Regions from separate parts of the Planifilum fulgidum genome, predicted to be linked through region 3. Evidence: riboswitches for the same ligand, from Rfam matches in the RefSeq annotation. Region 3 holds a riboswitch; each other region holds the start of a gene.

Region 1 (3,272 bases), on a different contig from region 3:
GTCCCGGAGAGATTCCCGTTTGTCACCGGTAGAGGCGAGAGCCCGTCTCGCGGAACTCTTTGGCCTTTTCCTTCAAGCCGGTTTCCACGGCTTCTTCGAGGGTGAGCCCCTTTTTCGCGGCGTATTCCCGGAGGTCCTGCGAGATGCGCATGCTGCAGAACTTGGGGCCGCACATGGAGCAGAAGTGGGCGGTTTTCGCCGGTTCCGCCGGCAGGGTTTCATCGTGATAGGCCCTGGCTCTTTCCGGATCGAGGGACAGATTGAATTGGTCCGTCCAGCGGAATTCAAAACGGGCTTTGGACAAGGCGTCGTCGCGAAGCTGGGCGCCGGGATGCCCCTTGGCCAGATCCGCGGCATGAGCGGCGATTTTGTAGGCGATGACCCCTTCCTTCACATCTTCCTTGTTGGGCAGCCCGAGGTGTTCCTTCGGCGTGACGTAACAGAGCATGGCGGTGCCGTACCAGCCGATCATCGCCGCGCCGATGGCGGAGGTGATGTGGTCGTAACCCGGGGCGATGTCCGTGGTGAGGGGGCCGAGGGTGTAGAAGGGCGCTTCGTGGCAGATTTTTTGCTGAATCTCCACATTTTCCCGGATTTTGTGCATCGGAATGTGGCCGGGTCCCTCGACCATCACCTGCACATCGTATTCCCAGGCGATTTTCGTCAGTTCCCCGAGGGTTTTCAATTCGGCGAACTGCGCCTCGTCATTGGCGTCGGCGATGGAACCGGGCCGCAGGCCGTCCCCCAGGGAGATGGCGATGTCGTATGTCCGCAGGATTTCGCAGATCTCCCGGAAATGGGTGTAGAGGAAATTCTCCTGGTGGTGGGCCAGACACCAGGCGGCCATGATGGAACCGCCCCGGGAGACGATGCCGGTCACCCGGTTGGCGGTCAGCGGGATGTACCGGAGCAGGACGCCGGCGTGGATGGTGAAGTAATCCACGCCCTGTTCCGCCTGTTCGATCAGGGTGTCCCGGTAAATTTCCCAGGTCAACTCCTCCGGTTTGCCCCCCACCTTTTCCAGGGCCTGATAAATGGGGACGGTGCCCACGGGGACCGGCGAGTTGCGGATGATCCATTCGCGGGTGGTGTGGATGTTTTTTCCCGTCGACAGGTCCATGACCGTGTCGGCACCCCAGAAGGTGGCCCACCGCATTTTTTCCACTTCTTCCTCGATGGAGGAGGAGACGGCGGAGTTTCCGATGTTGGCGTTGATCTTGACGAGAAAATTTTTCCCGATGATCATCGGCTCGCTTTCGGGATGGTTGATGTTGGCCGGAATGATCGCCCGCCCCCGGGCCACCTCTTCCCGAACGAATTCGGGGCTGACGTTTTCCCGGATGGCCACGAATTCCATCTCCGGAGTGATGATCCCCCGGCGGGCGTAATGCATCTGTGTCACGGCGCGCCCCGGTTTGGCCCGGAGCGGTCGGCGCTTGAGTCCGGGGTACGGTTGAGAGGGACTTTCGGACTTCGAAGAATACCCGTCGTCAATCGGTTGCGGTTGCCTTCCCTCGTATTCCTCCACATCTCCGCGCCTTTCGATCCACCGGCGCCGGAGCGGGGGCAGTCCCTTCCTGACGTCGGTCTCCACATCCGGATCGGTCCAGGGGCCGCTGGTGTCGTAGACACGGACCGGAGGGTTTTCCCTTTCCCCGAACCGGCCGGTGGTCGGTGAAAGCCGGATTTCGCGCATGGGCACGCGGATGTCCGGCCGGGATCCCTGGATGTACACCTTTTTGCTCGCCGGAAAGCGGAAGTCGTTGGACATTCCTTCTCCTCCTCCTTCTTTTGAACGGTTTGGCGCACACCAACGGAAGGGGCTTGAGAAGGGAGAAGGGGTCCGTCGGATTCGGTTCGGAGAGATGATGCACCGTTTCTTCATCTTCTGGATTGAACGGAAATGCCGTCGGATTTAAAAACCATTCCAAGAAAAAACCGCATGCCCGCAGGCATGCGGCGAACGGAACCCGCACCGCCCCGAAAAGGGCGCCGGGCCCCCTTGTCTCCATCCCTGCGCTGGCATTACCCAGATCAGGTTCAACGGTCGGCGGCAGATCCCCCGCCCTCTCAGCCTGGCTTTCCCCAAGCTCCCGTTGGATATGCGGTTGTCGCTTCGAAAGTATCACATCCCCCGCAACGGGTCAATCAGCCGAAACGACCGCTGCGGCCCTTTAAAATTATTGAACACGGTTAAAAGAGATTTAACCGTCCGAATCTTAGCCAAATGCGGGGGGAGGCGGATTTATCCGATGGATCAAGAGATTGGAAAAGACCCTTCTTTCTGCCCGGGTTTTCGGGTATCCTTAATGATAGGTGCATCGGATGAAAGGATGAAAGTCCTTGCGGATTGAGTGGTCTCATCTCAACAAGGTTTATGCTTCCAAAAACCATCCGCGGTCACGCCGAATCGGCCTTCTCGATTTTACCGCCGCCGCGAGGAAAGGCATCACTGCGATTCTCGGTCCCGAAGGCTCCGGAAAAAGCACGCTGTTGCAGCTTACCGCCGCCCTGCAGGTCCCTGACGACGGGCGAATCACCTACCAGTTGGAGGACGGCGAAACGGTGATCTGGTCCCGGGGACGCGCGGCCGCCGCGGGCACCTCCGCCCTGGGAAATTTGAAATCCCGCATGATATACATTCCGCCCATGCGCCGGATGAACCATTCCATCTCTCTCGAAAAATATCTCTTATACCGCGCCCAGCTCAGCCAATTGCCCTATCCCAGGAGGCGCGTCGCCGAGCTGATCGCCGAATGGGGATTGGCCGCCGTCCGGCGCGCCTCCCTTTCCGCCATCCCGGGGGAAATGGTGAAGCGGGTGTTGCTGGTTGAGATGTTGCTCCGGGATCCGTTGATCGCGCTGCTGGACGAGCCCACGGCGGGGCTGGACCACTGGGGAAAACGGCTTTTGTGGCGGGAATTGCGCCGCCTCGCGCCTCACCGGATCATTTTGGTCGCCACCCGGGATCTCCGCTGGGCGGAATGTGCGGATGACCTGCTGCTGATGGAGTCGGGCACTTGTCGCCGGATGGGACCCAAAAAACTGTTGACGGCCAACGTGCCGGAAGGGACGGTGGCCGCTTGGTATGAAATGATGCAGACTTTTGCCAATCATCGTTCCCGTTCCCGCAGGGCAGGCTTGATCGCCGAGCGGCGGGAAAAGGGGTACTGACCCGGCCCGCCGCGTCTTGTCGGAGCCTGAAGGGTGGCGCGGCCTTCCGCCGCCCGGATCGCCTCGGCGTAAAGGGCGGATTCGGTGGTTCTCCGGGC
Region 2 (3,272 bases), on a different contig from region 3:
GACGGACCCGGGACGGACGCTGGACCAGGCGCGGATAAACGTGCTGTCCGCCAATTCCGGGACCAGCCGGACCGCTTCCGAGGTCAGTTTCTGAATGGCGTCCATCGTCACCCATTCGGTAAAATCGCCGGCCCGCTCCGTCGCCCCCACGATCACCTTGCCGTCCGCTTTGGGGACCAGGTAGCATCCCTCCGCAAACAGCGTCCTTTCAAAGAGCGCCCTTCGGGGATATACCGCCAGGGATTCCCCCTTGACCGGAACCACCGGCAATCGCAATCCCAATTTCCCCGCCAGCGCGGCGCTCCAGGCCCCCGCCGCCAGCACCACGTGCTCCGCCTGAAACGTCCCCCGGTCCGACTCCACCCTTTCAATCCGGTCCTTTCCGGCGCGCAAGGCAGTCACTTCACACCGCTCGATCAGTTCGGCCCCGAGCAGCTCTGCCGCATAGGAAAAGGCCCGGGTCAACCGGGAAGAGGAAACATGGGAATCCCCGGGGATGTACAGCGCCCCTTCGATCCGGTCGGACACCGCCGGTTCCACGCTCCGAACCCGATCCCTGTCCCACCAGTCCGCCGTCCCGCCGCGTTCGCGCTGCCAAACCCCCCGCTTATAAAGCGCCTCGGCCTCTTCCCGGGTCCAGGCGATCCGCAACACGCCCGTCCGGATCAATTCGATGTCGATGCCGGTCAGACGATACAGCTCCGAAGCCAAATCGGGAAACATGGACCGGCTCTTCACGCACAGCTCGCTCAACGGCCCCGGTTCGGCCATCTCCACCTGGGCTCCCAATATCCCCGCGGCGGCGGACGAGGAGTGGGAGCCGATCAGATCCCGCTCCAGGACGGTGACCCGCGCTCCCCGCTTGGCCAGATAGTATGCGATGGAACAGCCGATCACACCACCTCCGATCACCACCACATCCCGCTCATGCAACCTGTAGCCCCCCTTTTTTCTCCTCTCCGGCGCACTCCGGATGGTCACGATAGGCGATCCAGCCGTGCCCTCATTCGACGGGCCGCCCCTTCGGGATTCGGACTGTCCATCAGAGCGGAAAGGACGGCCACCCCCGCACAACCCGTCTCCATCACCCGGGGAATCCGCTCCGCGTTGATCCCACCGATGGCCAGAACCGGAACCTTCACGGCCCGAACCACCCGGGAAAGCAGTTCAAGCCCCTTCGGTGGAATCCCCGGCTTGGACGGAGTGGAAAATACATGGCCGAACATCAGGTAGTCCGCCCCCAGGGCGGCCGCCTGTTCCGCGGCCCGGACCGAATGAACCGACACCCCCACCCGATGCCGGCAACCGACGATTTCCCGCACCCGATCCACCGGCAGACCCGCTTCCGGCAAATGGATGCCGCAACCAAGCGCCATGGCCACATCCAGCCGATCATGAACGACCAGCTGTCCTGAAGTCAAAAGCCCTCGCTCCAAAAGCCTGCTCCCCAAGCGATACATCTCCCGGGCGGTCCGGCTTTTCCACCGCAGGTGGACCTGGTCCACCCACGGCCGGACCTTTTCGACAACGGCCACAATGTGGTCCGGCAAGTGGCGGTCCCCGGTGACGAGATGAAGTCTGGCTCCGATTCCCGTCTCCCCCTTTCCTGCAAAAAACCGGTATCCTGGTGGATACCGGCAACGCACGCAACCGCCACATTCCTTGCGCTGGTATTACCCAGGTCAAGTTCAAAGGGTTGGGGCGCAAACCCCTCTCAGCACCGTACAGGTGCACCCCCAGTGGACTCCTTTCACGTTTTTCTATTATTCTAGCAGTCCCCCGCAAAGGGCGTCAAATCGCATCCCGCATCCGCCCTTCCGGAAGAGGGGGCGCGATTTTCCGAAAGCCTCCCTTCATCATTTGGGGCGGGAGGACCCGGCCCGGTTCTGGCTTATCGACCAGCAATACCAGGCGAGAAACCCTCCCGCCAGGATCAGGACCAACAGAAACACCGGCCCGAGACGGTTAAGGAAATGAAACACCAGTTCCCAGCTGGAACCCAGCACATACCCCAATCCGATGAAGGTGGCGCACCAGACCACCGCCCCGCAGTAGGCGTACAAACCGAACCGGGCGTAAGAAAGTCTGGATATCCCGGCCAAATAGGCGGTCAAATGACGGACTCCCGGGATGAAGTAGCCAAAAAACAATACCCAGTTGCCGTATTTCCGGAACAGAAACTGAGTGATCCGGAGCCTTCTCCGCGTGATGAAGAGTTTGCTTCCGTATCGCTTCAGGAGAGGATAGCCGAAACGCGTTCCCAGTACGTAGCTGAGGGTGATTCCGCCGACGGAGCCGGAAAGGGCGCTGATGTAAGTGAGATACAGATTCAATTTCCCCTCCGACGAAAGATACCCGATGAAGGTCATGAAGATTTCATCGGGAAGAGGAATGCCGGCGATTCCCAGGATCAGAAAGAAGACAATCCCGATATATCCGTACTGCAACAAAAACTCGGCCCATGTCTGTTCCATTCAGTTAACCCCGTTTTTGATCAAGTTCAGACCGCGCTTGTGAAAAGCGGTTCCAGCCTCATCAAGGGGACGGGAACCGCTTCCGCTTCTCAACCGTCAACGTCACCGAGCACGATATCCACCGCACCGAGGATGGCGATCAAGTTGGCGATGTTTTCCCCTTCCAACAGCTGGGGCAAAATCTGCAGATTGTGGAAGGACGGCCGGCGCCAATGGATCCGCCAGGGATTGGCTTTCCCTTTGCTGATCAGGTGAACGCCCAGCTCTCCCCGGGGGTTTTCCACCGCCGTGTACACTTCCCCTTCCGGCGGGCGGATCAACCGCGGCACTTTCGCCATGATCGGCCCTTCGGGGATCTGCTCCACCGCCTGTTCGATGATCCGCAGGGATTGACGGATTTCCTCCATCCGGACCTGGAAGCGATCGTAACAGTCCCCCTCGGTGGCAATGGGAACATCAAAATCGAACCGGTCATAGATCGAATAGGGCTGATCCTTCCTCAAATCCCGCTGAATTCCCGTGCAACGGAGGCACGGACCGGACAATCCGTACTGGACGGCGGTTTTTGCGTCGTATTTGCCGACTCCTTTGGTCCGGTTGATGAAGATTTCGTTGCCCCCCACCAGTTCGAGATATTCTTCGTGACGCTCCCGCAGGTAGGAAACCAGATTGCGCACCTTGTCCAGCCACCCTTCGGGAGCATCCCATTTGACACCTCCGACCCTCATGTAATTGTATGTGAGGCGGGCGCCGGATATCTCGTTGAACAGATCGATGATCTTCTCCCGATCCTGGAAG
Region 3 (3,272 bases):
TGGGAGCTGATGCCGAAGGGGGCCTTGCCGGCACCCACCAGTTCGTTGGCCGAGGTTTTGCCCGGGGTGACAATCTCCACTTCCAGCCCCTCTTCGGCAAAATAGCCCTTGCTCTGGGCGACGTACAGGCCCGTGTGGTTGGTGTTGGGCAGCCAGTCCAGCATGATGGTGACTTTCTTTTTGCCCCCGGACGGGGAATTCTCGTCGGAAGTCCCGCCGCACGCCGACAAAACCAGCGTGAGGACCAGCATGAGAATGGATGCGGTGCGGATGCTTTTCCATCGTTTCATCGTAAGTTGCGCGCTTTTCGGCAGAAAGGCCGGGAAAGCCGCTTTTCCCTCCTTTTGCTGAAATTATTTTGCCGACTGGTCGTTTCGGCTTTGTTTCCAGGGAACCGCCAACCGTTCCAACAGGCGGATCAGGAAAAACAGGAGCCAGGTCCAGAAAGTGATGGCCAAGATGGCCACGAAGACCCGGTCCGCGGCGAAGGAATGCTGCGCCCGGACCAGGAAGACGCCCAGGCCCACATTGGCCCCCAGCCACTCGGCGATTACCGCCCCGAGGACGCTGTAGGTGGCGGCGATTTTCACCCCCGAAAAGAAGGCGGGCAGGGCGTGAGGGAAGCGGACCATGCGGAAGATCTGCCAGGAACTGGCCCCCATGGACCGAAGCAGCCGAACCATGTCCGGATCCGCCGAGCGGAGCCCGTCCGCCGTGCTGACGACCACCGGGAAAAAGGTGACCAGGGCGACGACCAGGACCTTGGGCAGCAGGTCGTACCCGAACCAGAGGATGAGCAGGGGAGCGACGGCGATGACCGGCACCGTCTGGGTGCCGACCAAGAGGGGATATAGCCCCCGCTTCAGCCAGGGAGAAAGCTCCATCACCATCGCCAGCAGCCACCCGGCGGCGATTCCCGCCGCGAAGCCGAGGGCCGCCTCCTGCAGCGTCGGTCCCGTGTGGCGGAGGAGGAGGGGCATGTCCGCCGCCAGGGTGCGCAGGATGTCGGTCGGGGCGGGAAGAAGCCATTTTTCCACGCCGGTGAGCCGGACGCCTCCCTCCCACAGGATCAGCAGGAGAAGGAGAATCGACACCGGCGGTCCGATCCTGCGAAGGTGCCTTTGCCACGGAAGGATGGGCACGCCGGTCACCCCTTCCGGTATTTGCCCACTTTTTCATCCCAGTTGAGCCCGGAGGGCTTGTAGTCGATTTTGACGATGCTGATCACCCGATCGCTTCCCGCGGCGATCACCGCCTCCTGGGCCCGCTTCACCACGTCCATCAGCTCGTCGTAGTCTCCCTCCATCGTCGTGTCCAGGGGTCCCACCTCGTAGCGGACGCCCGATTCCCGGATCACATCGATCGCCTTGTCCACCAAGGCGTAGATTTCTTCATCGGTTTTTCCCCGGGGCAATATCTGCAAGCTGACGTTGGCATTCGCCATCCGATCACCTCCCAAAACGTAAAAAAGCCGACCCGGTTTTGGATCGGCATGGCCCACGAGCACTCTCCACCCGTCAAACGGATGGAAGAGGCAAATTCCCTGCGCTGGCATTATCCAGATCAGGTTCGGCGGGTCGGTGCCGATCCGGGCACCCTCTCAGCCGGGCTTCCCCCAGCTCCCCGTTGCCTATTCAGTTTCAGCTACAACATACCACATGTCCCGCGGGTTGACAATGCGTGTGCACATGGGGATTTTTCCCGGTCTGATCAAAAAGGCCATTTTGCTCCGCCCTGCCAACCGGTGTTCCTTTTTTCGAATTGAAATGGAAACGGTCATTTGAAGTCCCGCCCCGCGGCGGGGGGATCGCCATCCGGTTTCCATGCCCGCGACACATCGACAAACCGGTCGCCTTGAAGGAGGGGAACCTCCCCGAACGCATCCATTCGGGCGCAGAAACGGACATCTTCCGCAAAGCCGCGCAAGCGGAGTTCCCTGCCGCCGGCGCAATCCCAGATCAACTCGGCAAGGGAATTCCGCACGGATCGAAAAGCTCCCATAAAGACCCGGGCTTTCGGTGAAAGGCTTCTTCTCAGCCGGGACAGGATCGCCCCGGCCCCAAATCATCCTCGATTCCCGGACGGAGGCGGTTTTCACCCTCTCGGGCATCCGCCCATTGTACACCGCACGGTACCACCGTGATGTCGGTGCCGGTTTGGGCGTGGATTCGTTCGGCTGCGTCGTCAACCGCCGAGACGTTGAGCAGGGACCGACCAACAGGGCGGACGCCTTTGCGGCGGCCGCGGAACACGCCGCTCCGTTCAGGGAAACGGGGGATAAGGAGGGGCCGCCCGGTTCGGCGGCCTCTTTTCGGTCCGCGACGAGGGCGGCTTTTCGTTTTTTCGCAAACCGTTCCGCTTGTCCGTCCCGGGCCGGCGGTGGGGAAAGATCCACGGCGTGAAGTGGAACGCCGTGACGACGGTGGAGGAAAAACTCAGGACATCGACAATGACGGTGATGTCTCCCCGTTCGGCGGCCTCCCTAGCTCCCCGCAGTCCCCATTCCACCCGGCACATATAGGGGGATTGGCTGTACACGAACCGCTACCTCCCGTCTCATAGAAATGGGGATGTTCTTCAGTCCATCCCACCGATCAAGCGGATTCGTTGTGGTCCGGGCAAGAAACCTCGGGCTGAAGCTGGTGAATCTTTCGGCGCGGTTGATTAACACGACCGTCTGGTTGAAAGCGGCCGCTTTCGCAAATCGAAAGGTCCCGCGGGCCGATTGTCCAGAGAGGGAGGGCCGAACCATGCGGACATGTTGCCACCCGGTGTTGCTCGCCTCCTTTTCATAACGATGCTGATGCTGACCGGCCGGAGTTGAGCGGGGCAGCCTGCATCCGTCCGGCGACGGATGAGAATTCGGCCGCGATCCGCGACACTTTGACGCGAGGCGGAACGCGCGGAGAGCGCTTCGCATCGGCCGGCTCTAAAGGATGCAGTGATGATCATAAGTCCAAAAATGGATTGCCCGCTTTTTATGACGGGTGGAATTGCCCATGCCATCGAAGTTCGGCGGTTCGGCCCGGATGAGTTGAGAAAAAGGCGGGATTGCAGCACGATCCCCGAAGGACGAAATCAACGGGAACGGCGCTTGCACCGGGGTTTCCTTCTCGTTTTGAAATAGCCCTTCCATGCAAAACGGATGCATACAAAAGGACAGCCGGTTACATCACTTCGGTTGCCTTCACTTTTCCGGATGCGCAGGATTCAGGCTTACGCAAGTTGCCTGATCTTTTCAGGCAAGATGGAGGCGTAGTTCCCAAATTGGA

Evidence for each region. Region 3 has a riboswitch for thiamine pyrophosphate ahead of BM063_RS13995 (MTH1187 family thiamine-binding protein). Riboswitches for the same ligand answer to the same signal wherever they lie in the genome.
Region 1: linked by a shared signal. The riboswitch ahead of thiC (phosphomethylpyrimidine synthase ThiC) and the one ahead of BM063_RS13995 (MTH1187 family thiamine-binding protein) in region 3 are both predicted to bind thiamine pyrophosphate.
Region 2: linked by a shared signal. The riboswitch ahead of BM063_RS01490 (thiamine phosphate synthase) and the one ahead of BM063_RS13995 (MTH1187 family thiamine-binding protein) in region 3 are both predicted to bind thiamine pyrophosphate.

The regions. Positions count from the first base shown of each region.
Region 1 covers NZ_FOOK01000046.1:7,422-10,693, reverse strand. Annotated here, with positions in the region: gene thiC (phosphomethylpyrimidine synthase ThiC) at 23-1,771, opposite strand; TPP riboswitch at 1,995-2,107, opposite strand; gene BM063_RS16325 (ATP-binding cassette domain-containing protein) at 2,344-3,174, shown strand.
Region 2 covers NZ_FOOK01000002.1:95,769-99,040, forward strand. Annotated here, with positions in the region: gene thiO (glycine oxidase ThiO) at 1-933, opposite strand, end outside; gene BM063_RS01490 (thiamine phosphate synthase) at 978-1,646, opposite strand; TPP riboswitch at 1,642-1,748, opposite strand; gene BM063_RS01495 (DedA family protein) at 1,857-2,474, opposite strand; gene BM063_RS01500 (NADH-quinone oxidoreductase subunit D) at 2,564-3,272, opposite strand, start outside.
Region 3 covers NZ_FOOK01000030.1:2,943-6,214, forward strand. Annotated here, with positions in the region: gene BM063_RS13985 (ABC transporter substrate-binding protein) at 1-290, opposite strand, end outside; gene BM063_RS13990 (ABC transporter permease) at 354-1,142, opposite strand; gene BM063_RS13995 (MTH1187 family thiamine-binding protein) at 1,148-1,444, opposite strand; TPP riboswitch at 1,522-1,636, opposite strand; gene BM063_RS18045 (hypothetical protein) at 1,777-2,049, opposite strand; gene BM063_RS18050 (hypothetical protein) at 2,263-2,538, opposite strand.